DNA from 2 places in the Streptomyces sp. NPDC127108 genome. Region 1 is predicted to be linked to the other one. Evidence: riboswitches for the same ligand, from Rfam matches in the RefSeq annotation. Region 1 holds a riboswitch; the other holds the start of a gene.
The links. A riboswitch is a leader RNA that binds a small molecule or an ion and turns the genes downstream of it on or off. The one in region 1 is predicted to bind S-adenosylmethionine.
Positions count from the first base shown of each region.

Region 2: it holds a riboswitch for S-adenosylmethionine, as region 1 does, so the genes downstream of both, ACFVHO_RS11520 (aminotransferase class V-fold PLP-dependent enzyme) here and thrC (threonine synthase) in region 1, are expected to answer to the same signal.

Region 1 covers NZ_JBHXTE010000019.1:62,551-77,682, reverse strand. The annotation lists gene ACFVHO_RS17820 (ABC transporter ATP-binding protein) at 1-829, shown strand, start outside; gene ACFVHO_RS17815 (ABC transporter permease) at 826-2,040, shown strand; gene ACFVHO_RS17810 (DUF4031 domain-containing protein) at 2,126-2,392, opposite strand; gene ACFVHO_RS17805 (hypothetical protein) at 2,389-2,775, opposite strand; gene ACFVHO_RS17800 (MurR/RpiR family transcriptional regulator) at 2,880-3,809, shown strand; gene murQ (N-acetylmuramic acid 6-phosphate etherase) at 3,931-4,881, shown strand; gene ACFVHO_RS17790 (mannosyltransferase family protein) at 4,889-6,223, opposite strand; gene ACFVHO_RS17785 (hypothetical protein) at 6,328-6,876, opposite strand; gene ACFVHO_RS17780 (SigE family RNA polymerase sigma factor) at 6,869-7,366, opposite strand; gene groL (chaperonin GroEL) at 7,598-9,223, opposite strand; gene ACFVHO_RS17770 (cold-shock protein) at 9,575-9,778, opposite strand; gene ACFVHO_RS17765 (MoaD/ThiS family protein) at 10,199-10,474, opposite strand; gene thrC (threonine synthase) at 10,504-11,826, opposite strand; SAM riboswitch class I at 11,820-11,976, opposite strand; gene ACFVHO_RS17755 (glucosyl-3-phosphoglycerate synthase) at 12,108-13,091, shown strand; gene ACFVHO_RS17750 (trehalose-6-phosphate synthase) at 13,339-14,733, shown strand; gene otsB (trehalose-phosphatase) at 14,994-15,132, opposite strand, start outside.
Region 2 covers NZ_JBHXTE010000011.1:46,939-62,070, forward strand. The annotation lists gene ACFVHO_RS11510 (SLC13 family permease) at 1-1,072, shown strand, start outside; gene ACFVHO_RS11515 (glycerate kinase) at 1,162-2,385, shown strand; gene ACFVHO_RS11520 (aminotransferase class V-fold PLP-dependent enzyme) at 2,313-3,707, opposite strand; SAM riboswitch class IV at 3,895-4,012, opposite strand; gene trpD (anthranilate phosphoribosyltransferase) at 4,245-5,309, opposite strand; gene ACFVHO_RS11530 (cytochrome bc complex cytochrome b subunit) at 5,464-7,116, opposite strand; gene ACFVHO_RS11535 (Rieske 2Fe-2S domain-containing protein) at 7,113-8,174, opposite strand; gene ACFVHO_RS11540 (c-type cytochrome) at 8,171-8,980, opposite strand; gene ACFVHO_RS11545 (heme-copper oxidase subunit III) at 9,084-9,704, opposite strand; gene ACFVHO_RS11550 (hypothetical protein) at 9,870-10,271, shown strand; gene ACFVHO_RS11555 (Ig-like domain-containing protein) at 10,278-11,525, opposite strand; gene ACFVHO_RS11560 (cytochrome c oxidase subunit 4) at 11,672-12,070, opposite strand; gene ctaD (cytochrome c oxidase subunit I) at 12,067-13,803, opposite strand; gene coxB (cytochrome c oxidase subunit II) at 13,800-14,762, opposite strand; gene ACFVHO_RS11575 (cysteine desulfurase/sulfurtransferase TusA family protein) at 15,096-15,132, shown strand, end outside.

The DNA of each region.
Region 1 (15,132 bases):
GCCTGGGCCTCCGTCCGGACCCGCGTCCGAACCTGCGTCCGGACCCGCGTCCGGATCGGCGCCCGGCCCGGCGCCAGGGCCCGCCCCCGTCGTCTCCGCCCCCGTCGTCGAACTGCGTGACGTCACCAAGTCGTACGCCGGTGACGTGCACGCCCTGCGCGGCGTCAGCCTCACCGTCCGCGCGGGCGAACTCCTCGCCGTCGTCGGCCCGTCGGGGTCCGGCAAGTCGACGATGCTGCACGTCGTCGGCACGCTCGACGCGCCCACGACGGGCACGGTCCGCGTGGCCGGGTACGACGTGGGGCGCCTGTCGGACGCACGCCTTTCCGCGCTGCGCGCACGCCACATCGGCTTCGTGTTCCAGCACTTCCACCTGGCCGCGGGCCGCGACGCCGTCGACAACGTCGCGGACGGACTCCTGTACGCGGGCGTCCCGCGCCGGGAGCGCCGCGCCCGTGCCCGCGCCGCCCTGGAGCGGGTCCGGCTCGGCCACCGCCTCGGCCACCGGCCCGCCGAGCTGTCCGGCGGCGAGAAGCAGCGCGTGGCCATCGCCCGCGCGCTGGTCGGCGAACCGGACCTGCTGCTCGCGGACGAGCCGACGGGCGCCCTGGACAGCGCGTCCGGCGAGGTCGTCATGGAGCTCCTGCACGAGCTGAACGCGGCGGGCACCACGATCTGCGTGATCACGCACGACCAGGAGATCGCGGACTCGCTGCCGCGCCGGGTCCGGTTCCGGGACGGCGAGATCGTGTCCGACTCCCGCTGCCAGGATCCGAGTTCACGTCTCCAGAGGGCGAGTTCACGCTGCCAGGAGGCGAGTTCACGATGACTTCCACTCCCCCGCGCAAGCCGCCCCGGCTCAAGCCCTCCCCGCTCGCGCCCCACGACGTCCTGCGCCTCGGCGCCGTCGGCCTGCGCGCCCGGCGGGCCCGGGTCGTCCTGTCCGCCCTCGGCATCGCCATCGGGATCGCCACGATGGTCGCCGTGGTGGGCCTGTCCCAGTCCAGCAAGTCGGACCTGATGGCGCGGCTCGACCGCCTCGGCACCAACCTCCTCACCGTCGAGGCGGGCGAGGACAGCCGGGGCAACGAGCTGAAGCTGCCGAAGTCGGCGGTGGCGATGGTCGAGCGGATCGGACCCGTCCAGCACGCCACGGCCACCGGGAACGTCGACGCCAGGATCCGGCGCAGCGACGTGGTGCCCGAGGAGCGGTCGGCGGGCGTCACCACCCAGGCGGCCCGCACCGACCTCCTCGACGCCCTCAACGCCCGCGTGGCCAAGGGGATCTGGCTGAACGCGGCCAACGAGCGGCTTCCCGTCACCGTCCTCGGCTCGGTCGCCGCGGAGCGCCTCGGCATCACCGAGCCGGGCGGGAAGATCATGATGGACGACGAGTACGTCGTCGTGGTGGGCATCCTGGAGCCCGTGGAGCTGGTCCCCACCCTGGACCGGGTCGCGATGATCGGCTTCCCGGCCGCCGCGACCCACTTCCGCTTCGACGGCCACCCCTCGATGATCTTCGAGCGGTCCCCGGACGGAACGGTCGAGGACGTCAGGGCCGTCCTCGCCCGCACGGTCAGCCCCGGCGCCGAGGGCTCCGTGAAGGTCTCCCGGCCCTCGGACGCGCTCGCCGCGAAGGCGGCCACCGACAAGGGCCTGACCAGCCTGATGCTCGGCCTGGGCGCGGTGGCGCTCCTGGTCGGCGGGGTCGGCGTGGCCAACACCATGGTCATCTCGGTGCTGGAGCGCCGGCAGGAGATCGGTCTGCGGCGGGCGCTCGGCGCCACCAGGAACGCGGTCCGCCTGCAGTTCCTCACCGAGTCCCTGCTGCTCTCGGCGCTCGGCGGCGCCGCGGGCGCGGTGCTCGGGGCGGCGGCGACGTTCGGCTTCGCCCTCGCGCAGGGCTGGACGGCGGTGGTCCCGCCGTGGTCGGTGGCGGCCGGGTTCGCGGCGACGCTGCTCATCGGCGTGCTCGCGGGCCTCTATCCGGCGGTGCGGGCCTCGCGGCTGCATCCGACGGTCGCCCTGAACGCCACGTGAGGCGGCGCCCGCGTCTCACGTGGCGCGCCCCTCGCGCCTCCCGGCGGCCCCGACGCCTCCCGGCCCGTGCGTCTCCCGGTGGCCCCTAAGTCTCCCGGCCCTTGCGCCGCCGCAGCCCCGCGTCCGTCAGCCGCCGCACCAGCTCCTTGGACCCGACCGCGACCGCCCCGGCCCGCACCGCGTCCTCGTACCGGTGCGCGGGCAGGTCGTAGTGGTCCCGCTCGAAGGCCCGCTCCGGCACCCCGATGCGCTCGGCGAAGGCGTGCAGCTCCTCGTACGACTCGTCGCTGACCAGGTGCGACCAGAGGCGGCCGTGGCCGGGCCAGACGGGCGGGTCGATGTAGAGGGTCACCGGTGCACCGACCCGAGCGAGCCGACGGCCGCGACGACCACGCCCGCCTTCGCGCACACCCAGTGCGGGTCGGGGCCCAACTCCGGCTCCACGTCGAGGGCGTGCGGGTCGCCCGAGCCGCACACCGGGCACAGCGGCCACCGTCCGTACCGCTCCAGGAGGGCGTCCTGCACGTCCTGCGCGACGAGCCCGGCGACGAAGTCGACGCCCTCGGGCCACTGCTCGACCCACCACCGGCGCTGCGCCACGGAGTCCTCGACGAACGACACGACGTCCGACTCTGCCACCTCGTCCGCGACCAGGTCGGCGAGGACCAGCGCGCGGGCCGCGTGCAGCGCCCGCTCCAGCGGGCCGACGGGGACGGAGGATGCGGAGGAGTCCATACAGCCATTGTGCGCCCCGCCGCGCGCCGGGCGTCCCCCGGCCGGTCCAGGCCCCGGACGTCGGGGGTCTTGACCCGCCCCGGCCCCGAAAATATCTTTCAAGGGTGACCCATGACGTGAAGGAAATTTTCGCGGGCGGCGCGCCCCCGGCCCCGGCCGCCCTCGCGGCCAAGGTCCGCACGCTCGCGCCGTCGATGACCCGCTCCATGCAGCGGGTCGCCGAGGCCGTCGCGGGCGACCCGGCCGGCACCGCCGCCCTCACCGTCACCGGCCTCGCCGAGCTCACCGGCACCAGTGAGGCCACGGTGGTCCGCACCGCCCGCCTGCTCGGCTACCCCGGCTATCGCGATCTGCGCCTCGCCCTCGCCGGGCTCGCCGCCCAGCAGCAGTCGGGCCGCGCCCCCGCCGTCACCGCCGACATCGCGGTGGACGACCCCATCGCGGACGTGGTGGCGAAACTCGCGTACGACGAGCAGCAGACCCTCGCCGACACCGCGGCCGGACTCGACACCGTCCAGCTCGGCGCGGCCGTCACCGCGCTGGCCTCGGCCCGCCGCGTGGAGGTGTACGGCGTCGCCGCGTCCGGGCTCGTCGCCCAGGACCTCGTACAGAAACTGCTGCGCATCGGCCAGGTCGCGCACGCGCACTCCGATCCGCATCTGGCCGTCACCAACGCGGTGACGCTCCGCGCCAAGGACGTCGCCATCGCGATCACGCACTCCGGGTCCACCGGCGATGTCATCGAGCCGCTGCGGGTCGCCTTCGAGCACGGGGCGACCACCGTCGCGATCACGGGACGGCCCGACGGGCTCGTCTCGCAGTACGCCGATCACATACTGACCACGTCCACTGCTCGTGAGAGCGAGTTGCGGCCCGCGGCGATGTCCTCTCGGACGAGTCAGCTGCTGGTCGTGGACTGTCTGTTCGTGGGGGTCGCGCAGCGGACGTACGAGACGGCTGCGCCTGCGCTGGCCGCGTCTTACGAGGCCCTGGCTCACCGGCACAGCCCTCGCGGGGGCGCCGGCAGTCGTTGAGTCCCCGTCGGCCGGGGCTGGCCCCGATCGGCCTTCGGCCTCGTCCTCAAACGCCGGACGGGCTGAACTAGTTCCTCCAGTCCGAAATGTCACCCCTCTCCCCCGAAAGAGCCGCACCCCCATGACCTCCACGCCCACCGGGCCCGCCGCCTACGGCGAACTCCGTGCCCAGTTGGAGACCCTCACCACCGAGGCGTTCCGGCCCGAGCTCTCCGAGATCGACCGGCTGCCCACGGCGGAGATCGCGAAGATCATGAACGGCGAGGACGCGTCCGTTCCCGCGGCCGTCGCCGAGCAGGTGCCGCGGATCGCCGCCGCCATCGACGCGACCGCCGAGCGCATGGCCCGCGGCGGGCGGCTGATCTACGCGGGCGCGGGCACCGCCGGACGGCTCGGGGTGCTCGACGCCTCCGAGTGTCCGCCGACGTTCAACACCGACCCGGGCGACGTCGTCGGCCTCATCGCGGGCGGCCCGTCCGCCGTGGTCACCTCGATCGAGGGCGCCGAGGACAGCAAGGACCTGGCCGCCGCGGACCTGGACGCGCTGGACCTCACCGCCGACGACACCGTGGTCGGCGTGTCCGCCTCCGGCCGCACGCCCTACGCCGTCGGAGCCGTCGAGCACGCCCGCGCCCGCGGCGCGCTCACCATCGGCCTGTCCTGCAACGCCGACAGCGCCCTCGCCGCGGCGGCCGAGCACGGCATCGAGGTCGTCGTCGGACCCGAACTCCTCACCGGCTCCACCCGGTTGAAGGCGGGCACGGCCCAGAAGCTCGTCCTCAACATGCTGTCGACGATCACGATGATCCGCCTCGGCAAGACCTACGGGAACCTGATGGTCGACGTGCGCGCCTCCAACGAGAAACTGCGCGCCCGCTCCCGCCGCATCGTCGCCCTCGCCACCGGCGCCTCCGACGAGGAGATCGAAGCGGCCCTCGCGGCCACCGACGGCGAGGTCAAGAACGCCATCCTCACCCTCCTCGGCTCCGTCGACGGCCCCACCGCCGCCCGCCTCCTCGACGAGTCCGACGGCCACCTCAGGGCGGCGCTCGACAACTCCCGTACCGCATGAACGGGAGTCAGCCCGTCCATCTCCCGGACAGGAACGTCACCGCGAACAGCGTGCTCAGCGGCGCGAGCACGCACAGCCCCGCGTACCCGCGCCACGGCGCCCTGAGGCTCCAGGCGGCCAGGCCCGTCCACAGCGGCCACCACAGGAGGGTCGCGCGGGGCACGGACGTGTACCAGTACGAGGTGCCGAGCGCCCACAGGTTGAGGGCGATGTACACCGCCTCGGGCCACCTCCGGCGCCACAGCAGCCAGCCGAGCAGGGCCAACCCGACGACCATGGCGGCCAGTTCGGCCTGGGACATCAGGGCGTACCCGGTGGAGTAGCGGCCGTCGAACCCCGCGTCCCAGGTGTTGCCCCAGGCCTCCCACGGCGGGTGGAAGGTGCGGTACCAGCCGCGCTCCTGGGCGTGCTTCCAGGCCATCCAGTCGCCGGTGCGGTCGTACAGGTACAGCGTGTACGCGAGGGCGGGCAGCGCGGGCAGCGTCAGCCAGGGCAGTCGGCGCCAGTCGCGGCGGCCGTCGCGGGCGAGCAGGAAGTCGACGGCCAGGGCGGCGGCCAGGAAGAGCCCGCTGACACGGGTCGCCGTGGCGCATGCGGCGAGGGTCGCCGCGAGCGGCCAGCGGCCCGACCGGGCGGCGAGCCAGGCGGGCAACGCGAAGGCGAGGAAGAGGGATTCGGAGTAGCCCGCGGCGAGGAAGACGGCGCAGGGCGACAGGAGCACGACGAGGACGGCACGCCGGGCGACGGCGTCCGCGCCCCCGAGCCGGACCTCCGCGCCCCCGCCCGTGCGCGACCCCGCACCCGCACCCAGGCCCAGGCCCCTGCCCGTGCCCGTGCCCGCGCCCCCGAGCCTGGCCACGCGGGCCAGCGCGAGCATCGCGACCGCGCCCGAGACCAACGAGATCAGCAGCCCGGCCGCCACCCAGTCCGGCACGACAAGGCGCACCGCCCGCAGCACCAGCGGGAACCCGGGGAAGAACGCCTCCTCGTTCTCGAAGCCGTCCGCGTACCCCGGCGCGGGCCCGAAGTAGCCGTACTCCGCTATGTGCCGGAAGTGCGTCCAGTCCCACTGCTCCCACACCGAGAGCAGCCCGGGCGCCTCCTTGGCACGGGAGTTCGCGGGAAACAGCCACCCCACGCAGTACCCGGTGATCAACAGCCCCACCCGCGTGCACACATACACCTGGAGCACGAAGCGGTCGGTGGCGTCGAGGCGCCCCGCGAGCCGCCGCAGCACCCCACGCCCACCGCCGGGCCGCCGCTCCCGCTCCCGCTCACGGACGTCGGGCCAGGGCGGGCGCGGGGAGGGCCGGGTGGCGGTGGTCGCCGGTGCCGCTGGCATGCGTGATCTCCGTTCGGGCGCGCGGAATCGCCCGGCGGCGCAGGGTGCGCCGCCGGTCGGTGGATGCTGCGGGGGTGCCGGTCAGGGGCGGGAGCCGACCGGGGTCAGTCGGGGCCGTCCGTCATGTCCGACGTCGGGGGCGGGGAGGTCCCGGCGCCCCGGTACGGAGTCTCGGTCGGGCCCTGGGTGCCGGTGGTCGGCGGCGCGGTGCCCTGGGGGTACGTCGGCGAGTGGCTCGGGTCGGCGTCGGCGGAACTGCCGGAGGTGCCGGTCGTGGCAGGCGGCGTGCTGGGGTCGGGCGCACCGGTGGTCTCGGTCGGTCCCGGCGACGACGAGGCGTCGGTGGGCCCGGAGGTGGGGTCGGGCACCGGGTCGCCGGAGGAGGGCGCGGGCAGCGGGTCGCGGGTGTCGGCCGGGGACACCCGCTCCTCGGACCCGGCGATCCCGGCGGCGACCGCGCCGCCCATCCCGCCGCACAGCAGCACGGCACTGGCCGCGAGCACGGCGAACCTGCGCCGCCGCACCCGCTCGCCGCGGGCCGTGACCACGGGCGCGGGCGCCGGGTCGCTGCCGCGCTCCGCCGCCGCGGCAAGGTCCCGGAGCGCGTCCGCCAGCGAATCGTCCAGCGGATCGTCGTGGTGGGCTTCAGTCACCGTGCGCCTCCTGGGTACGGGGGTCCTGCAAGCGGTCGGCGAGGGCGGCCCGCCCCCGGGACAGATGCGTCTTGACCGTGCCGGTGGACTGGCCCGTCTCCGCGGCGATCTGCTCCACCGACAGATCGCAGATGTAGTGCAGCGCCACCGTCCTGCGCTGCTGCGGGGAAAGACCCTTCAGCGCCTCGACGAGGACCACGGAACCGGGGTCGGGCGCGGCCGCGGGCGGCGCGCCGCCGTGCCGCTGCCAGGCCTGCTCGCTGCGCCGCCGCCCGTGCCACCGGCGCACGGCGAGCCGCCAGGCCACGGTGCGGATCCACGCCTCGGGCGCGGCCTCCTTCACCAGACGCCCGCGCCTGCTCCAGGCCCTGACGAACGCCTCCTGCACGACGTCCTGCGCCTCCTGCAGGTCGCCGAGCATCACATACAGCTGGCCGGTGAGCCGTCGGACCGCGTGGGCGTAGAACTCCTCGAACTCCTCAGCGGTCAATGACGTGCTCCCCATCTGGTCGGTACAACCTCTCTAGACCTGCGGGGGTGGGTTCGGTTGACACGGGGCGGGAGATTTTTTCGCCGGGAGGCTCCTGCCGGGGACGCCCCGGAGAAAGGGCCCGGCGACGCCCCGGAGAAAGACCCCGGGAACGCCCGAGGGCGGCACCCCCTGAGACAGGGAGTGCCGCCCTCGTTCGCGTACTGCGACGAACTGCCGATCCGCGAGGGATCAGAAGTCCATGTCACCGCCCGGCATGCCGCCCGGAGCGCCCGCAGCGGCGGCCTTCTCCGGCTTGTCGGCGATGACGGCCTCGGTGGTGAGGAACAGCGCGGCGATGGACGCGGCGTTCTGCAGGGCGGAACGCGTGACCTTCGCCGGGTCGATGATGCCCTCGGCGATCATGTCGACGTACTCGCCGTTCGCGGCGTTCAGGCCGTGACCGACGGTCAGGTTGCGCACCTTCTCCACGACGACGCCGCCCTCGAGGCCGGCGTTGACCGCGATCTGCTTCAGCGGGGCCTCCAGGGCCAGCTTCACAGCGGCGGCACCGGTGGCCTCGTCACCCTCGAGCTCGAGCTTCTCGAAGACCGAGGAAGCCTGCAGCAGGGCCACGCCACCACCGGCGACGATGCCCTCCTCGACGGCCGCCTTGGCGTTGCGCACGGCGTCCTCGATGCGGTGCTTGCGCTCCTTGAGCTCGACCTCGGTCGCGGCACCGGCCTTGATGACCGCGACACCGCCGGCGAGCTTCGCCAGGCGCTCCTGCAGCTTCTCGCGGTCGTAGTCGCTGTCCGAGTTCTCGATCTCGGCGCGGATCTGGTTGACCCGGCCCTGGACCTGGTCGCTCTCACCGGCGCCGTCGACGATGGTCGTCTCGTCCTTGGTGATGACGACCTTGCGGGCGCGGCCGAGCAGGTCGAGACCGGCGTTCTCCAGCTTGAGGCCGACCTCCTCGGAGATGACCGTGCCACCGGTGAGGATGGCGATGTCGCCGAGCATGGCCTTGCGGCGGTCGCCGAAGCCCGGGGCCTTGACGGCGACGGACTTGAAGGTGCCGCGGATCTTGTTGACGACCAGCGTGGACAGGGCCTCGCCCTCGACGTCCTCGGCGATGATCAGCAGCGGCTTGCCCGACTGCATGACCTTCTCCAGGAGCGGAAGGAGGTCCTTCACGTTGGAGATCTTGGAGTTGACGATCAGGATGTACGGGTCGTCGAGCGACGCCTCCATACGCTCCATGTCGGTGGCGAAGTACGCCGAGATGTAGCCCTTGTCGAAGCGCATACCCTCGGTGAGCTCCAGCTCCAGACCGAAGGTCTGGGACTCCTCGACGGTGATGACGCCTTCCTTGCCGACCTTGTCCATGGCCTCGGCGATGAGCTCGCCGATCTGGGTGTCGGCGGCGGAGATGGAGGCGGTGGAAGCGATCTGCTCCTTGGTCTCCACGTCCTTGGCCTGCTCGAGCAGGGCGCCGGAGACGGCCTCGACGGCCTTCTCGATGCCGCGCTTGAGGGCCATCGGGTTGGCGCCGGCCGCGACGTTGCGCAGGCCTTCCTTGACGAGCGCCTGGGCGAGGACGGTCGCGGTCGTCGTGCCGTCACCGGCGACGTCGTCCGTCTTCTTCGCGACCTCCTTGACCAGCTCGGCGCCGATCTTCTCGTACGGGTCCTCGAGCTCGATCTCCTTGGCGATGGACACACCATCGTTGGTGATCGTGGGGGCGCCCCACTTCTTCTCGAGGACGACGTTGCGACCCTTGGGGCCCAGGGTCACCTTGACGGCGTCGGCGAGCTGGTTCATGCCGCGCTCGAGGCCGCGCCGTGCCTCCTCGTCGAACGCGATGATCTTGGCCATGTGAAGTGGTCCTCCCGGACGGGGTGGAAAAGCAAACGGATCGTGCTGGTGCCCGCGACGGACGGCCTGCGCGCCGTGTGGTTCCTTGCCCCACCCGGCCTGCGGACCTCACCGACCCGATCCAAGTTCTGTCACTCTCACTCGTAGAGTGCTAACGCCAATGATTAGCACTCGACCCCCGCGAGTGCAAGGTCGCCCCCGGGTCTCGTACGAGGACTCGCCGCTCCCGCACGGGACCCCGCGCGCCCCGGGCGGAACTCCCCGATCTTGCAACGCCGAAGGGCCCGCGCCCCGTTCCCGGGGTGCGGGCCCTTCGTCTGCGTCGCGTCGGTGGCCGATCGCGTCAAGCCGCTAGACGGCGAGCTTGACCATGTCCGCCTGCGGACCCTTCTGGCCCTGCGAGATCTCGAACTCGACTCGCTGACCTTCTTCCAGGGTGCGGTAGCCGTCCATCTGGATCGCGCTGTAGTGGACGAATACATCCGCACCACCGTCGACCGCGATGAAGCCATATCCCTTCTCCGCGTTGAACCACTTGACGGTGCCCTGAGCCATGCCTAACTCCCCTATTACTGGCCCTTGCGCAGACCCGCACTTCGCGGACCCGGGTCAGACCTCACTCCCCATGGGTTGGGGGTGTGCGCCGGAACGCGTCGACCGCGGCTGAATGTATCTGTCCAACTGCCCTCTGCAACAGGTCAATCGGACGAGAATTCTGGGCACGCGCTATCGGAGATTTCCGGAGAATTCCATGGAATTCAGGGCAAGTCGGGCCCGACAAATGCCGCATAAGGTTCAAATAGGCAGGACACTTTGGCTACTTCTTGTCGGCTCCGCGGCCGACTTCGAATATGCGCGCGGCACTGCTTGCGCCGAGAGCGGCGCTCCATTCCCAACTGTACCGCGCTCAACCATACAGAATTGCCCCCTCCGCTTCTCTCGCGGAGGGGGCATTCCCGGTGACTCTGCGTGCGTTCAGCCGCCGGCGACGGCAGGAATGATCGAAACCCCGGCGCCGTCCGGCGTCACGGTCTCAAGGCCCTGCTCGAACCGCACGTCGTCGTCGTTCACGTACACGTTCACGAACCGCCGCAGCTTGCCCTGGTCGTCCAGGACCCGGGCGGCGATGCCGGTGTGGTTCTTCTCCAGATCGGCGATGACCTCACCGAGGGTGCCCCCCTCGGCGGCGACCTCGGCCTGACCGCCGGTGTAGGTGCGGAGAATGGTGGGGATGCGGACGTTGACACTCATGGGGATGCCTTTCTGGGGTGCCGGGAAGGTCAGCTGGCCAGGCCCGCGGCGCGGAACGCGTCGAGGCTCGGGCGGATCGTCGCGGTCGCCTGGGACGTCGCGGCGACCGCGTCAAGCGTCTTGAGCCCGTCTCCGGTGTTGAGCACGACGGTGGTGAGCGAGGGGTCGATGAGGCCCGCCTCGATCAGCTTCTTCGCGACGCCGACGGTCACCCCGCCCGCGGTCTCCGCGAAGATCCCCTCCGTGCGGGCGAGCAGCTTGATCGCGTCCACGACCTGCTCGTCGTTCACGTCCTCCACCGCCCCGCCGGTACGCCGCGCGATGTCGAGGACGTACGGACCGTCGGCCGGATTGCCGATGGCGAGCGACTTGGCGATGGTGTCCGGCTTCTGCGGCCGGACGACGTCGTGGCCCGCCTTGAACGCGGTGGACACCGGCGAGCAGCCCTCCGCCTGCGCCCCGAAGATCTTGTACGGCTTGTCCTCGACCAGACCGAGCGCGATCAGCTCCTTCAGACCCTTGTCGATCTTCGTGAGCTGGGACCCGGAGGCGATCGGGATCACGAGCTGGTCGGGAAGGACCCACCCCAACTGCTCGCAGATCTCGTACGCGAGGGTCTTGGAGCCCTCGCCGTAGTACGGCCGCAGGTTGACGTTGACGAAGCCCCAGCCCTCGCCCAGCGGGTCGCCGATCAGCTCGGAGCAGAAGCGGTTCACGTCGTCGTAGTTGCCCTCGATGCCGACGAGCTCGCCGCCGTACACCGCGGCCATGACGACCTTGCCCTGCTCCAGGTCGTGCGGGATGAACACGCAGGAGCGGAAGCCCGCGCGGGCGGCGGCGGCGCCGACGGCACCGGCGAGGTTGCCCGTGGAGGAGCAGGACAGCGTGGTGAAGCCGAAGGCGCGGGCGGCCTCGAGGGCCTGCGCGACGACGCGGTCCTTGAAGGAGTGCGTGGGGTTGCCCGAGTCGTCCTTGATGAACAACTTGCCCTGGTCGACGCCGAGTTCGGCGGCGAGGTTGTCGGCCTTGACGAGCTTGGTCCAGCCCGGGTTGAGGTTCGGCTTGTCGGCCACGTCGGCGGGGACGGGCAGCAGCGGGGCGTACCGCCAGATGTTGGCGGGGCCGGACTCGATCCGCTTGCGCAGGGCCTCCGGGTCGCCGAGGGGAAGGTCGTAGGCGACTTCGAGGGGGCCGAAACACTCGGCGCAGGCGAAGATGGGGCCCAGGTCGAAGCGGGTTCCGCACTCGCGGCAGGAGAGTCCGGAAGCGGGTCCGAGATCGACGGTGTCCGCGGCGGGGGCGGTGGTGGCGACAGTCTGCACAGCCATGGAGGCGAGGCCCTTTCTCCTCATCTTCCTCGCGGCGCATCTCGCCGCGAGACGGAATTGGCACCTTCCCGAGCCGGGAGCCTCGCGGCGCCGCGCTGGCGGCGGCTTACGAGACCGGCTGGAGGGTTGCCGGGGCTTCAACGGGCCGTATCCCTCTGCCCCTCTGGATGAGCGGTATTCGATTGTGACGCCCGGGACCCCCGACATGCGATGGTCACCGGCGTTGTTCAAGACTGTAACCGAAGCCTTGGACCCTTGAGATAGTCGTCCGATGCGCGAGATGGATCACAACCGGGAGGACGCGCGTGCTGGAAGAGGTCGAGCGCTGGCTGAGCAGGCGTTCCTGGTCCGTCGCCGACCGGGCGCCCGGCGCCCTGACAGCCGCCAAGCGTGCCCTCGGCACCTCGGTGAGCGTGGTGCTGCCCGCCCTCGACGAGGAGGAGACGGTCGGCGGGATCGTCGCCGAGATCCGCAGGGAGCTGATGGAGCGGGTGCCGCTCGTCGACGAGCTCGTGGTGATCGACTCCGGCTCCGCGGACCGGACGGCCGAGGTGGCCGCGGCCGCCGGGGCCCGGGTGGTGCACCGGGACGGGATCCTGCCGCGGCTGCCCGCCGTACCGGGCAAGGGCGAGGTCCTGTGGCGTTCCCTCCTGGTCACCCGCGGTGACATCGTGGCGTTCGTCGACGCGGACCTGAAGGAGTTCTCGGCGGACTTCGTCTCCGGCATCGTGGGGCCGCTCCTCACGGAGCCGGACGTGCAGTTCGTGAAGGCGATGTACGACCGCCCGATGACGGTGTCCGACGGCCCCGCGGCCGAAGGACCCGCGTCCGGCGCGACGGCCGGGCAGGGCGGCCGGGTCACCGAGCTGATGGCGCGGCCCCTGCTGAACATGCACTGGCCGCAGCTCGCGGGGTTCGTGCAGCCGCTCGGCGGCGAGTACGCGGCCCGCAGGTCGCTCCTGGAACGCCTCCCCTTCCCCGTCGGGTACGGCGTGGAGCTCGGCCTGCTCGTCGACGCGCTGCACACCGTGGGCCTGGACGCGCTCGCGCAGGTCGACGTGGGAGTGCGCAGGCACCGGCACCAGGACGGGCAGGCGCTCGGGCGGATGGCGGCGGCGATCTACCGCACCGCGCAGCTGCGGCTCGCCCGCGCCCATCTCGTCCGCCCCGAGCTGACCCAGTTCGTCCGCGGCGAGCACGGCTTCGAACCGCGGACGTACGCGGTGGACACGGAGGAGCGGCCGCCGATGGCGGAGGTCGCGGAGTACGCGGAGCGACGGGTGGCCTGAGGGGTCGGGCGGGGGCGCCCGGCGGGTGGGGTCATGGGGGTCGGGTCGCACGCGTCCGGCGGCTCGTGTCGTGCCCGTCGGTGGCTCGTGTCGCGCCCGTCGGTGGCTCGTACCGCGCCCGTCCGGCGGGTCGTATACGGTCCGCTCGTCGCCCGCACTCGGGGCGTGGTGGGCGGTCTCCGGGTGGGGACGTGACGTTCCCCGGCCCTACGTTTGAGCGTTTGCGCGAACGGCTAGGTTTCGGCACATGGCTTCCGAGCAGGCGGGCGCAGCCCAGGTCCTCGTCGCGTCCAACCGCGGCCCGGTGACGTACTCCCTCGGTGCCGACGGGACACTCGACGCCAAGCGCGGCGGCGGCGGCCTCGTCTCCGGGCTCAGCGCCATCGGCGACGAGGCCGACGCCCTGTGGGTGTGCTCGGCGCTCGGCGACGGCGACCGGGAGGCCGTGCGGCGCGGGGTCGGCGAGCCGGGGGTGCGGATGCTCGACATCGACGCCGCCGTGCACGCCGACGCGTACAACGGCGTCGCGAACTCGGTGCTGTGGTTCGTGCACCACATGCTGTACCAGACGCCCCTGGAACCCTCCTTCGGGCCGGAGTTCCGCGCCCAGTGGGCCGCGTACGAGACGTACAACCGGGCCTTCGCCGAAGCCCTCGCGGGCGCGGCGGCGCCGGGCGCGGCCGTCCTAGTGCAGGACTACCACCTGGCCCTGGTGCCCGGCATGCTCCGCGAACTCCGCTCCGACCTGCGCATCGGCCACTTCTCGCACACGCCCTGGGCGCCCGTCGACTACTTCCGGCTGCTGCCCGACGACATCGCCGAACAGCTCCTTCGCGGGATGCTCGGCGCGGACCGGCTCGGCTTCCTCACCGGGCGCTGGGCGGACGCCTTCACGGCGTGCTGCGTGGCGGTCCTCGGCGGCACGTCAGGGACCCGGATCGGGGTGCACGGGCTCGGGGCCGACCCGGACTTCCTGCGGGAACGGGCGCGGCGCCCCGACGTCGAGGAGCGCCTCGCCGCGCTGCGGGAACAGATCGGGCCCCACCGGAAGGTCATCGTCCGGGTGGACCGGACCGAGCTGTCCAAGAACATCGTGCGCGGACTGCACGCCTACGAGCGGCTCCTCGCCGAGCGGCCCGAGTGGCGGGAGCGGGTCGTGCACGTCGCCTTCGCCTATCCGTCGCGGCAGGACCTCGCCGTCTACCGCGACTACACCGCGGCGGTGACGCGGGTCGCCGACGCCATCAACTCCGCGTACGGCACCGCCGGTTGGACGCCGGTCGTCCTCCACGTCAAGGACGACTTCGCCCGCTCCCTCGCCGCCTACCGGCTCGCCGACGTCGCCCTCGTCAACCCCATCCGGGACGGCATGAACCTCGTCGCCAAGGAGGTCCCCGTCGTCTCCGACGAGGGCTGCGCGCTCGTCCTCTCCCGCGAGGCCGGGGCGTACGAGGAGCTCGCCGAGGACGCGCTCACCGTCAACCCGTACGACGTGTCCGCGACGGCCGCCGCGCTCCACGAAGCCCTCCTGATGCCCCCCGCGGAGCGCGCGGAGCGCACCAAACGCCTGGCCGCGGCCGCGACCGCCCTCCCCCCGACCCAGTGGTTCCTGGACCAACTCCACGCCTTGCGCACCCCCTGACCCACCGCTCCGCGGCGGGATGTCTCCCACCCCGCCCGCCCGTTTCCAGTCGACCGCGGGGTGAACGTCTCCAGCGGGGGCCGGCCACCGTCGGCGGGTGCGGGTGCGGGTGCGGGTGCGGGTGGGGGCCGGGCGCGAGGGCGGGTGCGGTGCGCATACCTCTGTGGGCAATCGTCCCGCAAGGCGGGACGGGTGGGCACAGCCCAGGCCGACGGTGCCATGACGGCAGGGGAAGGCCACAGCCCAAGCGTGCCGAGCCGTTACGGCAGTTGGTGTGCCACCGCCGACAGGAGGGCGACCACGCCGGCGGGACCTTCGGTCACCACGTCCGCGCGGGCGGCGAGTTCCGTGACCTCGGGGCTGCCGCTGCACACGAGGAGCCCCCGCACCTCCCCGTCG
Region 2 (15,132 bases), on a different contig from region 1:
GGCGCGCAGCGTGCGCCAGCTGACGCATCTGACGACCGCCGCCCTGGTCGTCACGGCCTTCGCGGTCCCGGCCACCTCCGGGCGTGCCGCGCTCGCGCTGCCGGTGTTCCTCGCGCTCGCCAAGGTCCTGGCCGACCGCAAACGGCTCGTCGTGATGCTGGCGCTGCTGTTCCCGACCGTGATCCTGCTGTCCGCCGTCGCGACCCTGATCGGCGCGGGCGCGCATCTGATCACCGTGTCGGTCCTGTGGGAGGCCACCGGCGAACGCATCGGCTTCACCCAGTGGTTGCTGCTCGGCCTGCCCCTCGCCATAGCGTCCTCGCACCTGGCGGCCGAGGCCGTGCTGTGGACGACGACCCGCCGCGACGACCGCACGGGCCCCGTCCACATCACCGCCGAGCAGATCCAGGAGCACAGCGAACACCCCGTCACCGGCCCCTGGGAGCCCGCCGAGACGCGCTGCGCCCTGCTCCTGGCCACCGTCGTCGCCCTGTGGTGCAGCGAGCCCCTGCACCAAGTGCCGCCCGCCGTGGTCGCGTTGATCGGCGCAGTCGTCGCGTCCTCGCCCGCGCTCGGCACCGTACGCCTGAAGGACGCCCTGAAGACCGTGCCGTGGGCGCTGCTCCTCTTCATGGCGGCGACGATGGCGATGGGCGTGGCGCTCGCCGACTCGGGCGCGGCGAAGTGGCTGGTGTCGGGGCTTCCCGTGGACCTGCCGCCCGGTCTGTTCCTGGCCGCCGTCATCGCCGTCAGCACGGCGGCCCACCTGGTGCTCCAGTCCCGCTCGGCCCGCTCGTCCGTCCTGGTGCCGCTGGTGGTCGCGGCCGCCGTGGGCGCGGGCGTGAACCCGGTCGCGGCCGCGCTCGCGTCCACGGCGGCCGCCGGCTTCTGCCACACGCTGCCCGCCTCCGCGAAGCCGGTGACGCTCTTCGCCGAGATACCCGGCACGCCCACCTACACCCCGCGCGACCTGCTGCGCCTGTCCGCCGTCCTGGCACCCCTGACGGCCGCGCTCGTCCTGCTGTTCGCCCTCGCGGTGTGGCCGCTGCTCGGCGTGCCCGTCGTGCGCTGAGCCCCGGCCCGGCCGCCCGGGCTTCGCGGGCCGCTCGGAGCCCGCCCCCCCACCCTCCGTCGTTCGTTCACCAGTCAAGGAGTACGTCCATGCCCCTCACCCGTTTCGCCGTCGCGCCCAGCGGCTTCAAGGAGTCCCTGTCCGCCCAGTCCGTCGCGGAGGCCATCGCCGCCGGGGTGCGGCGCGTCGTGCCGGACGCAGAGGTCGACCTCATCCCGCTGGTCGACGGCGGCGAGGGCACCGCGCAGGCGCTTGCGGCGGCGACCGGGGGCCGTCTGGTGGCGCTGCCCGCGACGGGCCCCGTGGGCGAGCGCATCGGCACCCACTTCGCCCTCCTCGGCTCCGGCACCGCCGTGGTCGAGATGGCAGCGGCGGCGGGCCTCGGCCTGGTCCCGCGGGATCTGCGCGACCCGGGCGCCACCACCACGTACGGCGTCGGCGAGCTGATCCGCGCCGCCCTCGACACCGGCGCCCGGCGCATCCTGGTGGGCTGCGGCGACTCGGGCACGTCGGACGGGGGCGCGGGCGCGCTGCAGGCCCTCGGCGCCCGGCTCCTGGACGAGGACGGCTGGGAGCTGCCGTACGGCGGGCGGGAGTTGATGCGGCTGCACCACATCGACACCAGCGGCATCGACCCGCGCCTCGCGGACACCGAGCTGCTCGTCGCCTGCAACCCGCACAACGTCCTGTGCGGCGAGCACGGCGTGGCCCGCGTCTTCGGCCCGCAGAAGGGCGCGACCCCCGCCCAGGTAGAGCAGCTCGCGGCGGGCCTTGAGCACTGGGCGTACGTCCTGACCCGCGACCTGAACGTCACGACCGACCTCTACCGAGGCGTCGGGACCGGCGCGTCCGGAGGCCTCGGCGCGGGCCTCGCCGCGCTCGGCGCCCGGCTGCTGCCCCGCTTCGACGTGCTCCTCGACCATCTGGACCTGGACGCCCGCCTGGCCCGCGCCGACCTGGTCGTCACCGCCGAGGGCGCCCTGGACCACCAGACGCCGCGCGGCAAGGTCCCGGCCGAGGTGGCCCGGCGCGCCAAGCGGTTCGGGCGGCCGGTCCTGGTGCTCGCGGGCACCATCGGGGACGGGGCGCACGCGGTCCGGGAGCTGGGTGTGGACGCCTACAGCGCGATCCTGCCCGCCCCGGTGTCGCTCCCGGAGGCGCTGAGCCGGGGCGGCGAGTTCCTGACGGACGCGACGGAGCGCGCCCTGCGCATGATCGTCCTGGGGTCCCGGCTGCGGCGTCAGGCCGCCGTGGCCTCAGCGGCGGCCTCGGTGCCGGTGTCCGGCACGCAACGCCCGTCCTCCGTGCGGTAGTTCCAGCGCGCCCCGTCGGTCACCAGCTCGCGGACGGCGCGCACGAAGCGCTCCACGTGCTCGTCGGGGGTGCCCGCGCCGAAGCTCACCCGGATCGCGTTCAGGGACCGCTCGCCGGGCGCGGCCTCCGGGGCGCCGCACTCGCCGGGCTCGTCGGGGGCGCCGCCGAGGAGGGTGCGCACGAGCGGGTGGGCGCAGAAGAGGCCGTCGCGCACCCCGATGCCGTACTCGGCGGACAGGGCGGCCGCGAAGTGCGAGCTGTTCCAGCCGTCCACGACGAACGAGATGACGCCCACGCGCGGCGCGTCGTCCCCGAACAGGGAGAGCACCCGCACCTGCGGCACCGCCGCGAGCCCCGCGGTGACCGTCGCGATCAGGTGCCGCTCCCGCTCCACGAGCGCGTCGAACCCGGCCTCGTCCAGGGCCTTGCAGGCGGAGGCGATGGAGTAGGCGCCGATCACGTTGGGCGAACCGGCCTCGTGCCGGGCCGCCGTGTCGTGCCACTCGACGTCCACTCCCCCGTCGGCGCGCCGCGCGACCTTCCGGGAGGCGCCGCCACCGGCGAGGTACGGCTCGGCGCCCTGCAGCCAGTCGGCCCGCCCGGCGAGCACACCGGAGCCGAAGGGCGCGTACAGCTTGTGCCCGGAGAAGGCGACCCAGTCGACGTCCAACTCCGCGATGTCCACGCGGTGGTGGGGCGCCAGCTGGGCGGCGTCGAGGACGATGCGGGCGCCGTGCGCGTGCGCGGCGGCGGCCAGCTCGCGCACGGGCCACAGCTCACCGGTGACGTTCGAGGCGCCGGTGACGCACACCAGGGCGGGGCCGTAGGGGTCGCGGTCGGCGAGGGCGCGCTCCAGGGTGTGGACGGCCTCGTCGTGGGTGCGCGGGGCGTCGAGGTAGGTGACGCGGGCGTCGCGCCAGGGCAGCAGCGAGGCGTGGTGCTCGGTCTCGAACACGAAGACCTGGCAGTCGGCGGGCAGGGCGGCGGCGAGCAGGTTCAGCGAGTCGGTGGTCGACCGCGTGAACACCACCTGGTCGGCATCGCGGCAGCCCAGGAACTCGGCGACGGTCTTCCGCGCGTTCTCGAACAGGTCGGTCGACAGCTGCGACAGGTACCCGGCGCCGCGGTGCACGCTTCCGTAGTACGGCGCGTACGCGGCCACGTCGTCCCAGACCCGCTGCAGGGCCGGGGCGCTGGCGGCGTAGTCGAGCGCGGCGTAGGTCACCTCGCCGCCGGTGACGAGGGGGACGGTGACGTCGCGGCCGAGGACCGGCAGCGGGGCACAGACGGCGGGGTCGGCGGCGACAGTGGTGGCAGACATGGCGAACTCCCGTGAGAGGTGAGCGAATTCGCTGCGCGACGCGCGTACGACGTACGGCGGCGACCGGCTCAGCGATGAAGGAGAAGAGGTGCGAAAAGGTGCGCGGAAGAGGGGCGTCGACGCCCTATCGCATTCGCTTGCTCACGAGACTGCTCCCTTGAGGACCAGGACCCCAGGGTTCAGAAGGGGTCCGCGCTTGCGGCGAACCTTGCTGTCCACCGCCTGGTCTTCACCCGGGGCACCCCGCCACGGACGGAGGGTTGCCGGACAGCGGGCCGGGGCCGTAGTCGCTGTCACTCATGACCTGCCCAGCATCTTGCCACACGATCTTGAACCCGCAACACAGCAGTCCAGAATCCGGACTGCGACGTACACCACACGCCCCGTAAGGGGCGCGGGGAACTGCGCGACCAGCGCACGAAAAGCCGCAGACGCGTCTGCGGAGTACCTGGCAGATGCGTCTGCGGCTTCGCTGTGGCTGGTCGCGCAGTTCCCCGCGCCCCGTACGGGGCGCACCACCCCGCCCCGCTGACGGGGCTAGCTGTTACTCGCCGCCACCCAGCGCGCCAGCGCACCCTTCGCTGCCCCGGAGTCGATGGCGTCGGCCGCCTTGGCCATCCCCGTCCTGATCCGCCCCGCCAGGGACCCTTCGCCCGGCTCCAGGGCGACCAGCGCCGCCGCGGCGTTGAGCAGCACCGCGTCCCGCACGGGCCCCGTCTCACCGTCCAGGAGCCGCCGCGCGACCTCCGCGTTGTAGGAGGCGTCGGCGCCCCGCAGCGCCTCGACCGGCACCAGGTCGATGCCGACGTCCCGGGGGTCGAAGGCCTCCTCGTGGACGCCCCCGTCCCGTACCACCCACACCCGCGACGTGGCCGTCGTCGTCAGCTCGTCGAGCCCGTCGTCACCGCGGAAGACGAGCGCCGACGAGCCGCGCTCGGCGAGGACGCCGGCGAGGATCGGCGCCATCCGCGCGTCGGCGACACCGGTGGCCTGGGCCCGCACCCTGGCCGGGTTGGTGAGCGGGCCGAGGAAGTTGAAGGTGGTCCGGATGCCCAGCTCGCGCCGCGCGGGCGCCACGTGCCGGAGCGCGGGGTGGAACTTCACCGCGAAGCAGAAGGTGATCCCGGCCTCCTCGGCGACCTCCCGCACCCGTCTGGGGGTGAGCTCCAGGTTCACGCCGAGCTTCTCCAGGACGTCGGAGGCGCCGCTCGCGGAGGACGCCGCGCGGTTGCCGTGCTTGACGACCTTCGCGCCGGTCCCGGCGACGACGATCGCCGACATGGTGGAGATGTTCACGGTCTTGGCGCCGTCGCCGCCGGTGCCGACGATGTCGACGCTCGGCCCGGGCACGTCGATGGTGTGGGCGTGCTCGTACATCGTCCGGACCAGGCCGGAGATCTCCTCGACGGTCTCGCCCTTGGCGCGCAGCGCCACCGCGAAGCCCGCGATCTGCGCGTCCGTGGCCTCACCGCTCATGATGCGGTCCATGGCCCAGGCCGTGTCGTCCGCGCTCTGGTCGCGCCCGTCGAGCAGCCCGTTCAGTACGTCGGGCCAGGAACGGGCCGCCGCGGTGTCGCCTCCTGCGGGGGTCACAGCGCTCATGGCCGCTCCTGGGTTCGTAGACGAAGACTTCCCAAGCTTCTTGGGGTGGGTCCACCCTATCCAGCCCCCAGGACGGCAAAGAGCCCCGTCCATGCACTGGACGGGGCTCCTGCCGTGGCGACCTTCGGGTCAGCGCCTGGTGGCGCTCAGGTGATCAGTGGTGGCCGTGGCCGCTCGTGATCTCCTTGTACTCCTCCGCGGTGGGCTTCGGGATCTGGCTGTCCTCGCCGTAGAAGCCCTTGGAGAGCTTCGCCCGCAGCTTCTGCGGACCCTTGACCTTGCGCTCCACGCCGTTCTCGTCGACCGTCGGGCCGATCTCGAGCGGCTGGTACTGCTCGTGCGCGGTCAGGGTGTGCAGCTGCTCCTTGTTGAGCGGCTCGTGCACCTCGATGAACTCACCGTGCGGCAGGCGCTTGATGATGCCGGACTCGCGTCCGTGCAGCACCTTGTCCTTGTCGCGCCGCTGCAGGCCCAGGCAGATCCGCTTGGTGACGATGAACGCGATGACCGGTCCGGCGAAGAAGAAGATCCGGACGAACCAGGTGATCGAGTTGATCGACAGGTGGAAGTGGGTGGCCCACAGGTCGTTTCCACCACCGACGAGCAGGACGAAGTACCACGTCATCCAGGCCACACCGAAGGCGGTGCGGGTCGGGGCGTTGCGCGGGCGGTCCAGGATGTGGTGCTCGCGCTTGTCCCCGGTGACCCAGGCCTCGATGAACGGGTAGACCGCGATGGCCACGAGGACCAGCGGGAAGATGATCAACGGAATGAACACACCCAGGACGAGCGTGTGTCCCCAGAGGTTGATCTCCCAGCCCGGCATGACACGGATCAGGCCTTCGGAGAAGCCCATGTACCAGTCCGGCTGGGCACCCGTGGACACCTGGTCCGGACGGTAGGGCCCGAGAGCCCAGATCGGGTTGATCGTGGCGATCGCCGAGACGGCCGCGATGACACCGAAGACCAGGAAGAAGAAGCCTCCGGCCTTGGCCATGTAGACCGGGAGCAGCGGCATGCCGACGACGTTCTTGTTGGTCTTGCCGGGGCCCGCGAACTGCGTGTGCTTGTGGTAGAAGACCAGGATCAGGTGCGCCACCACGAGGCCGAGCATGATGCCCGGCAGCAGCAGGATGTGGACCGAGTAGAACCGCGCCACGAAGTCGCCGCCGGGGAACTCCCCGCCGAACAGGAACATCGAGAGGTACGTTCCGACGATCGGCACCGACAGGACGGCACCCTGCATGAAGCGGACACCGGTGCCCGACAACAAGTCGTCCGGGAGCGAGTAACCGGTGAAGCCGGTGAACATGCCGAGGACGAACAGCAGGAAGCCGAACAGCCAGTTGACCTCGCGCGGCTTGCGGAAGGCGCCCGTGAAGAAGACGCGCATCATGTGCACGAACATCGCCGCGAGGAAGATCAGCGCCGCCCAGTGGTGGATCTGCCGGATCAGCAGACCACCGCGCACATCGAAGGAGATGTGCATGGTCGAGTTGAACGCCTCGGACATCAGCTGGCCCTGCAGGGGCACGTAGCTGCCGTGGTACTCCACCTCGTTCATCGACGGGTGGAAGAACAGCGTCAGATACACACCCGTGAGGATGATGATGATGAAGCTGTAGAGGCAGATCTCACCGAGCATGAAGGACCAGTGGTCCGGGAAGATCTTGCGCATGTTGGCCTTGGCCAGGGAGTAGATCCCGAGTCGGCCGTCGGCCCAGTCGGCGACCCGCTCACCGGCGGGCGCCTTCTTGCGTGAGTCGGCGGCCGGGGCCTCGGTCGCCGTGGTGTTCTCGGTGCTCATCCGCGCTCCCAGAAGGCAGGACCGACGGGCTCTTCGAAGTCGCCGTGCGCCTCGAGGTAGCCCTCCTCGTTCACGCCGATCTTCAACTGCGGAAGGGCGTGACCGGCGGGGCCGAAGATGACTCGGGCGCCGTCGGAGAGGTCGAAGGTGGACTGGTGGCACGGGCAGAGCGCGTGATGCGTCTGCTGCTCGTACAGGGAGATCGGGCAGCCCACGTGGGTGCAGATCTTGGAGTACGCGACGACACCCTCGTGCGACCACGCCAGCTCGCGCTTGTCCTTGATGTTGTCCGGCTGGATCCGGACGATCATCAGGGCCGCCTTGGCGATCTGGGTCTGGAAGTCGTGGTCGTGCTCCTCCAGGCCCTCGGGCTTGGCGAAGGTGAGCGAACCGACCGGGATGTCCGCGGGGCGCAGCGGCTCGTTCGTGTTCATGTTCACGAGCAGCTTGCCCTTGGACCACAGGGTGTGCCGCAGCTTGTCCTCCGGCAGCGGACCGAGGTCACGCAGCAGGACGACACCCGAGAGCGGTACGAGGGTGAGCGCGCCGAACATCGTGTTGCGGATCAGCTTGCGCCGACCGAGCTGCGACTCCTTGGCGCCCGCCGCGAAGTCCGCCATGACCTTGGCCTTGACCTCGGGCTCGGCCTCGATGGGGTGCCGGTCGTCGGCGACCTCCACGTCGGACATCAGGGTGCGGGCCCAGTGGACCGCGCCCGCGCCGATGCAGAAGAGCGCCACACCGAGGGTCATGCCCAGGGAGAAGTTGAGCGCGCTGATGTGGCCGATGGGCCAGATGTAGACGCTCTTGTCGACCGGGAAGGCCACGTACGAGGCGATGAAGCCGACGGTGGCCAGCATCGAGATGGTGAACAGGAGCGCGACCGTGCGCTCGGAGCGCCGGGCGGCCTGCTCGTCGATGTCCTGGACGCGGTGCTCGTGGGGCGGCAGCCCCGGGTCCGCGAACGGGTCGGCCTCGTCGGCCACGGCTACCGCGCCGTGGGCGGCGGATTCCTGCTCGCTGGGCAGGTTCTCTTCTGGATTCTCTTGGCTACTCATGACTTCTTGGCCTTTGCGGTCCGGGCGGCGACCCACACGGCGACCGCGATCAGCGCGCCGAGGCCGAAGATCCAGGCGAACAGGCCCTCGCTGACCGGTCCGAGACCGCCCAGCTTGAGACCGCCGGGGCTCTCGGTCTTCTCACCGTTGACCGCGTCGAGGTACGCGATGATGTCCTTCTTGGCCTTCTCCGGCATGGTCGTGTCGGGGAAGGACGGCATGTTCTGCGGGCCCGTCTGCATGGCCTCGTAGACGTGCTTGGGGCTGACGCCCTCCAGGCTCGGAGCGAACTTGCCGTGTGTCAGCGCGCCGCCTTCACCGGTGAAGTTGTGGCACTGGGCGCAGTTGGTGCGGAACAGTTCGCCGCCCTTGGCGATGTCGGCGCCCTCGGGGCTGACCTGCTTCTCGGTGGGGATGTTGGGTCCCGCGCCGAGCGAGGCGATGTACGCGGCGAGCTGGTCGATCTGCGCCTGGCTGTAGATGACCTTCTTCTTGGGCGCCTGGGCGCCCTGCTGCTGGAGCGGCATCCGGCCGGTGCCGACCTGGAAGTCGACAGCGGCGGCGCCCACGCCCACCAGGCTCGGGCCGTCGGAACTGCCCTGACCGCCGGTTCCGTGGCAGCTGGAGCAGCCCACGGCATAGAGCTTCTTGCCCTCGTCGATGGCGAGGGACTGAGCGGTTTCGTCGGCCTGCGCCTTGTCCGCCGGCGCGAACGCGGCGTACAGCCCCCCGGTGGCCGCCAGCGCGAGGAGTAGGACGACGACCGCCGCCAGCGGATGGCGTCGTCGTGCGGAGAGCTTTTTCACGGATTACCCCGGTGTCAGGATCTTCTGCGTCGATGCTTCTGGAATGTGTCGGTACGTCGGGTGCGTCCGCGTGGCCGAGGGCCGCCGCGGTCCCCGCTACCGTCTACTTGATCATGTAGATCGTGGCGAAGAGGCCGATCCAGACGACATCGACGAAGTGCCAGTAGTAGGACACGACGATGGCGGCGGTCGCCTGCTCGTGGGTGAACCTCCTGGCCGCGTAGGTGCGGCCGAGGACCAGCAGGAAGGCGATCAGGCCGCCTGTCACATGCAGTCCGTGGAAGCCGGTGGTCAGGTAGAACACCGAGCCGTACGGGTCGGACGAGAGCGAGAGGCCCTCGTGCTTGACCAGCTCCGTGTACTCGAAGACCTGACCGCCGATGAAGATCGCACCCATGATGAAGGTGACGATGAACCACATCCGGAGCTTCTTCACATCACCGCGCTCGGCGGCGAAAACGCCGAGCTGGCAGGTGAGGGAGGAGAGCACCAGGATCGTGGTGTTCGTCGCCGAGAACGGGAAGTTCAGGCTCGACGCCATTTCCTTCCAGTGATCGGGACCCGTAACCGATCGCAGGGTGAAGTACATCGCGAAGAGGGCCGCGAAGAACATCAGCTCGGAACTCAGCCAGATGATGGTTCCGACGCTGGTGAGGTTCGGTCGATTGACCGGCGGGTGCGCGTGCCCGGTATCTACTGTCGTTGCTGTCGCCACGACCGACATTATGTCGGTCGCTTATCCCGCCCTCACCCCGGGGGGTGCCGTTCGGAGTGTCTGTGGGGTGTGTCCTGCCCGGATGGCCCATCGGAGCGGCGTCCGAAGCGCTGTTGACGGGGTGTCGGGAGGAGTAGCATCCGCGCGAGATGCCCTCGACCAAGCGGAGGAACCATGCAGCCGACCGCCACGGTGCTGGTCTACAGCGACAACGCGAACACCCGTGAGCAGGTCCGCCTGGCCACCGGACGCCGGCCGGCCAGCGATGTCCCAGAAGTCCGCTTCATCGAGTGCGCGACGCTGCCCGCGGTCCTCGCCGAGCTCGAACGGGGCGGGATCGACGTGTGCGTCCTTGACGGCGAGGCCGTCCCCGCGGGCGGCATGGGCGTGTGCAGGCAGATCAAGGACGAGATCTTCCAGGCCCCGCCGGTGCTGCTGCTCATCGGGCGCCCGCAGGACGCCTGGCTGGCCACCTGGAGCCGTGCGGAGGCCGCGGTGACCCTGCCGGTCGACCCGGTGGAGTTCGCGGCCTCACTGGCCGCCCTGCTGCGTGACAGGACGGCCCTGAGCGCCTGACGGGGCTCAGACCGACTGGGGGCGCAGTCTCGCCGCGTCCGCGGGCTTGGAGCCCTCCTTGGCGCCGCCGAGGAGGGCGCTGCCCTCGACCCACTTCTTCCAGCTCACGTTCCAGTCGCCGAATCCGTTCCCGAACGGGTCCATGTCGGCGCCGTAACTGTTGACGACCTTCACGATGTCACCCTGACGGACGGTCTCGTAGAACCACGCGGCGTTGCCGGTGCTCATGCCGGTGCAGCCGTGGCTGGTGTTGGCGTAGCCCTGGGAGCCCACCGACCAGGGGGCGGCGTGCACGTACTCGCCGCTGTCGGTGACCCTCGTCGCGTAGTAGACCATCTTGTCGTAGAAGTCCGAGGCGCCGATGCTGGCGCTGGTCATGCGGACCGCGTACTCCTTGCCCAGGACCACCTTGATGCCGTTGCGCGTCGCGTAGCCGGGCTTGCCGGTGGTGACCGGCATGGAGTTGATCTCCTCGCCGTTGCGGTAGACGGTCATCCAGTGCGAGCCCGCGTCCGTCACCGCCACGATCTTGTCGCCGGTGGTGAAGCGCAGGGGCTTGGTCGCGGTGCCCCAGAGCCTGTCGGTGACCTTGATGCCCTCGAGGTTGCTCTCGACGTCGACGGTGGCGTCGGTGGGCCAGTAGTCCTTGGGGCGGTAGTGCAGCGTCTGGCTGTCCACCCAGTGCCAGGCGCCGTCCGTGGCGGGCTGCGAGCGGACCTTCAGGGCGCGTTCGACGACGGCCCTGGCCTCCTTGCCCTTGACCTTGGCGCTGAGCTTGGCCGTGACGGGCTGGCCGACGCCGTACTTGCCCGCCTCGGGGCCGAAGGTGACCTTCAGCTGCTTCTTCTTGGCGGCCTTGTCCGTGGCGAAGTTCAGGACCTTGCGGCCCGGTGAGCCCTCGTCGTCCTCGGTGCTGACCCGCACCGTGTAGTCCGCGCCCGCCGCGAGGGGCGCCGTGCTGTGCCACCGGGAGCCGTCGGCGGTCAGCTCGCCCGCCACGTAGCGGCCCATGGCGTCGGTGGCCGTGACGTCGGTGATGCGGCCCTCGTCGCCCTGCGCGGTGATTTCGAGCGGCTTGTCGGGGTCCGCCTTCTGGCTGCCCGCGGGGCCGTTGAACGCGATCTGGCTCGCCGCGTCGTACGGCTTGGCCGAGAGCGGATGGCCGTCGCTGCCGCAGGCCGTGGCCCCCGCACCGAGGGCGACCACCAGCATCGTGCAGCTCAGTACCGTGCGGATTCGCGGTGAGTGTCTCATGAGCACACGTTATGAAGATTCGTCAGGACCGGCGCGCCGAGTGACCCGTACGAGGTCCCCCGAAAGGCCGAACGGCCGAACGGCCGAGGGGCCCGGACGCTCCTGACGGAGTGTCCGGGCCCCTCGGGACCGCTGGTGCGGGAGAGCTACTGGTTCTGGTTCTCGCCGCGGTAGTACTCGAAGACCCAGCCCCACAGTCCGATGAGGAGCAGCGGAGCGGAGAAGTACAGCAGCCACCAGCCGAAGACGACGCCCATGAAGGCGAGCGCGCCACCGACGGCCAGGGAGAGCGGCTGCCAGCTGTGCGGGCTGAAGAAGCCCACTTCGCCGGCCTCGTCCGCGACGTCGGCCTCGGTGTTGTCCTGTGCGGAGGCGTCGACACGCCGGGCCGTGAAGGCCAGGTAGTAGCCGATCATGATGCACAGGCCGAAGGCCAGGAAGAGCGCGGTGGTACCGGCGGGCTCCTTCGACCACCAGCCATAGACGATCGCCATGGCCAGTACGAAGACGCTCAGCCAGATGAACATCTTGCCCTGGATCTTCACTTGCCGGCCTCCTTGCCGCCGGCGAGAGCCTTCTCGCCGTGACCGGCGTTCTCGAGCTGGTCGAGAGCGGCGATCTCCGGGTGGTGCAGGTCGAACGCCGGGGATTCGCTACGAATTCGCGGCAGTGTGAGGAAGTTGTGCCGCGGCGGCGGGCAGGACGTCGCCCACTCCAGCGAGCGGCCGTAGCCCCACGGGTCGTCGACCTCGATCTTCTTGCCGTACTTGGCCGTCTTCCAGATGTTGTAGAAGAACGGCAGGATCGACAGGCCGAGCAGGAACGAGGCGATCGTCGAGATCGTGTTCAGGGCGGTGAAGCCGTCCGCGTCCAGGTAGTCCGCGTACCGGCGGGGCATGCCCTCCGCGCCCAGCCAGTGCTGGACGAGGAACGTGCCGTGGAAGCCGATGAACAGCGTCCAGAACGTGATCTTGCCGAGCCGCTCGTCCAGCATCTTGCCGGTGAACTTGGGCCACCAGAAGTGGAATCCGGCGAACATCGCGAACACCACGGTGCCGAAGACGACGTAGTGGAAGTGCGCGACCACGAAGTACGAGTCCGACACGTGGAAGTCCATCGGCGGCGAGGCGAGGATGACGCCCGTCAGACCACCGAAGGTGAAGGTGATCAGGAAGCCGATCGCCCAGAGCATCGGGGTCTCGAAGGACAGGGACCCCTTCCACATCGTTCCGATCCAGTTGAAGAACTTCACGCCTGTTGGCACGGCGATCAGGAACGTCATGAAGGAGAAGAACGGTAGGAGTACGCCGCCTGTGACGTACATGTGGTGCGCCCACACCGTCACCGAAAGGCCGGCGATGGCGATGGTCGCGCCGATGAGACCCATGTAGCCGAACATCGGCTTGCGGGAGAAGACCGGGATGACCTCGGAGATGATTCCGAAGAATGGTAGGGCGATGATGTACACCTCTGGATGGCCGAAGAACCAGAAGAGGTGTTGCCATAGCAAGGCCCCGCCATTGGCCGCGTCGAAGATATGGGCACCGAATTTGCGGTCCGCCTCCAGGGCGAACAGCGCGGCGGCCAGAACCGGGAACGCGAGCAGCACGAGCACGGCGGTGAGCAGCACGTTCCACACGAAGATCGGCATGCGGAACATCGTCATGCCGGGGGCGCGCATGCAGATGATGGTGGTGATGAAGTTGACCGAGCCGAGGATCGTGCCGAAGCCGGAGAAGGCCAGACCCATGATCCACATGTCGGCGCCGATGCCGGGCGACCGGACCGCGTCCGAGAGCGGCGAGTAGGCGAACCAACCGAAGTCCGCGGCGCCGTTCGGGGTGAGGAAGCCACCGACCGCGATCAGCGAGCCGAACAGGTACAGCCAGTAGGCGAACATGTTCAGGCGCGGGAACGCGACGTCGGGCGCGCCGATCTGGAGCGGCATGATCCAGTTCGCGAAGCCCGCGAACAGCGGCGTCGCGAACATCAGCAGCATGATCGTGCCGTGCATCGTGAACGCCTGGTTGAACTGCTCGTTCGACATGATCTGCGTACCCGGGCGGGCGAGCTCGGCGCGCATGAAGAGCGCCATGACGCCGCCGATGCAGAAGAACGCGAACGACGTGACCAGATAGAGCGTGCCGATCGTCTTGTGGTCAGTGGTGGTCAGCCACTTGATGACGACGTTTCCCGGCTGCTTGCGCCTGACCGGCAGCTCGTCCTCGTACGAGTCGGCTGCTGCCGCGGCACCCTGGGGTTCGTTGAGGATGCTCACAGGTTGTTCGTCTCCCGGTTCTTCTCGTGGCCCGTCTGCTCGATGCCGGCCGGGATGTAACCGGTCTGGTTCTTCTTCGCGAGGTCCTCGAGGTGCTTCTGGTAGCGCTCGGGAGAGACGACCTTGACGTTGAAGAGCATCCGGGAGTGGTCGACGCCGCAGAGCTCGGCGCACTTGCCCATGAAGGTGCCCTCCTTGTTCGGAGTGACCTCGAAGGCATTGGTGTGACCCGGGATGACGTCCTGCTTCATGAGGAACGGAACCACCCAGAAGGAGTGGATGACGTCACGCGAAGTCAGTACGAAGCGGACCTTCTCGCCCTTGGGGAGCCAGAGGGTCGGGCCGGGGTTGCCGTTCTGCGGGTTCCGCTCGCCGGGCGTACCGACCTGGTAGACGCCGCCGGCGTTGGCCGGGAAGTCCTTGCGGAACCGGTCCGGAATGGCGTCCAGTTCCTTGGCGGTCCTGGCGTTGTCCTTGTTGGAGCCCTTCACGTTCTCGATGTAGTTGAAGCCCCAGCTCCACTGGAAGCCGACCACGTTGATGGTGTGGGCGGGCTTGTCGTCGAGCTTGAGGAGCTTGGACTCATCGCGTGCCGTGAAGTAGAAGAGCACCGAGACGATGATGAGCGGGACCACCGTGTACAGCGCCTCGATGGGCATGTTGTAACGCGTCTGCGGAGGGACCTCCACCTTGGTGCGGCTGCGCCGGTGGAAGATGATGCTCCACACGATCAGGCCCCAGACCAGCACGCCCGTGGCGAGCGCAGCCGCCCACGAGCCCTGCCAGAGGGAGAGGATCCGCGGAGCCTCCTCCGTGACCGGGGTCGGCATACCAAGGCGGGGAAAGTCCTTGTATGTGCAACCGGTGGCGGTTACCAGGACCAGGCCCGCAGTCAATGCCTGCAGCAGCTTCCGCCGCATCGGGCGCCGCGGCGAGCGGTCGGAGCCGTTGGGACTCACGTAGCGCCTTCCCGAGAGTCTCGCCCGCGCTGTTGGCTGCGGCCTTCTCGGTGGTCGGTCGCCGCCCTGCGTCGGGCAGGGGTTTGGATGTTTATGCGGACCAAACCCTACTGGACGCTATTTGGGGTCGCGCGGGGAGGGTGCCTAACGCGCCGCGGGTCACCCTGAAGAGGTGGGATGCCCCTCCGTCGGCCGGTATCTGACGGAGGGTTGGGGCGCCTCTCGGCTCGGGGCTGAGCCTTTGTTCGGCGGCTGCGGGTCCGCTGTGGCCGGTCGCGCAGTTCCCCGCGCCCCTTGGGCACGGATCACTGGCCCGAACGTTAGTTTTGCGGTGTGTCCTACTTCGACGTTGCCTCCGCTGCGCCCCTCC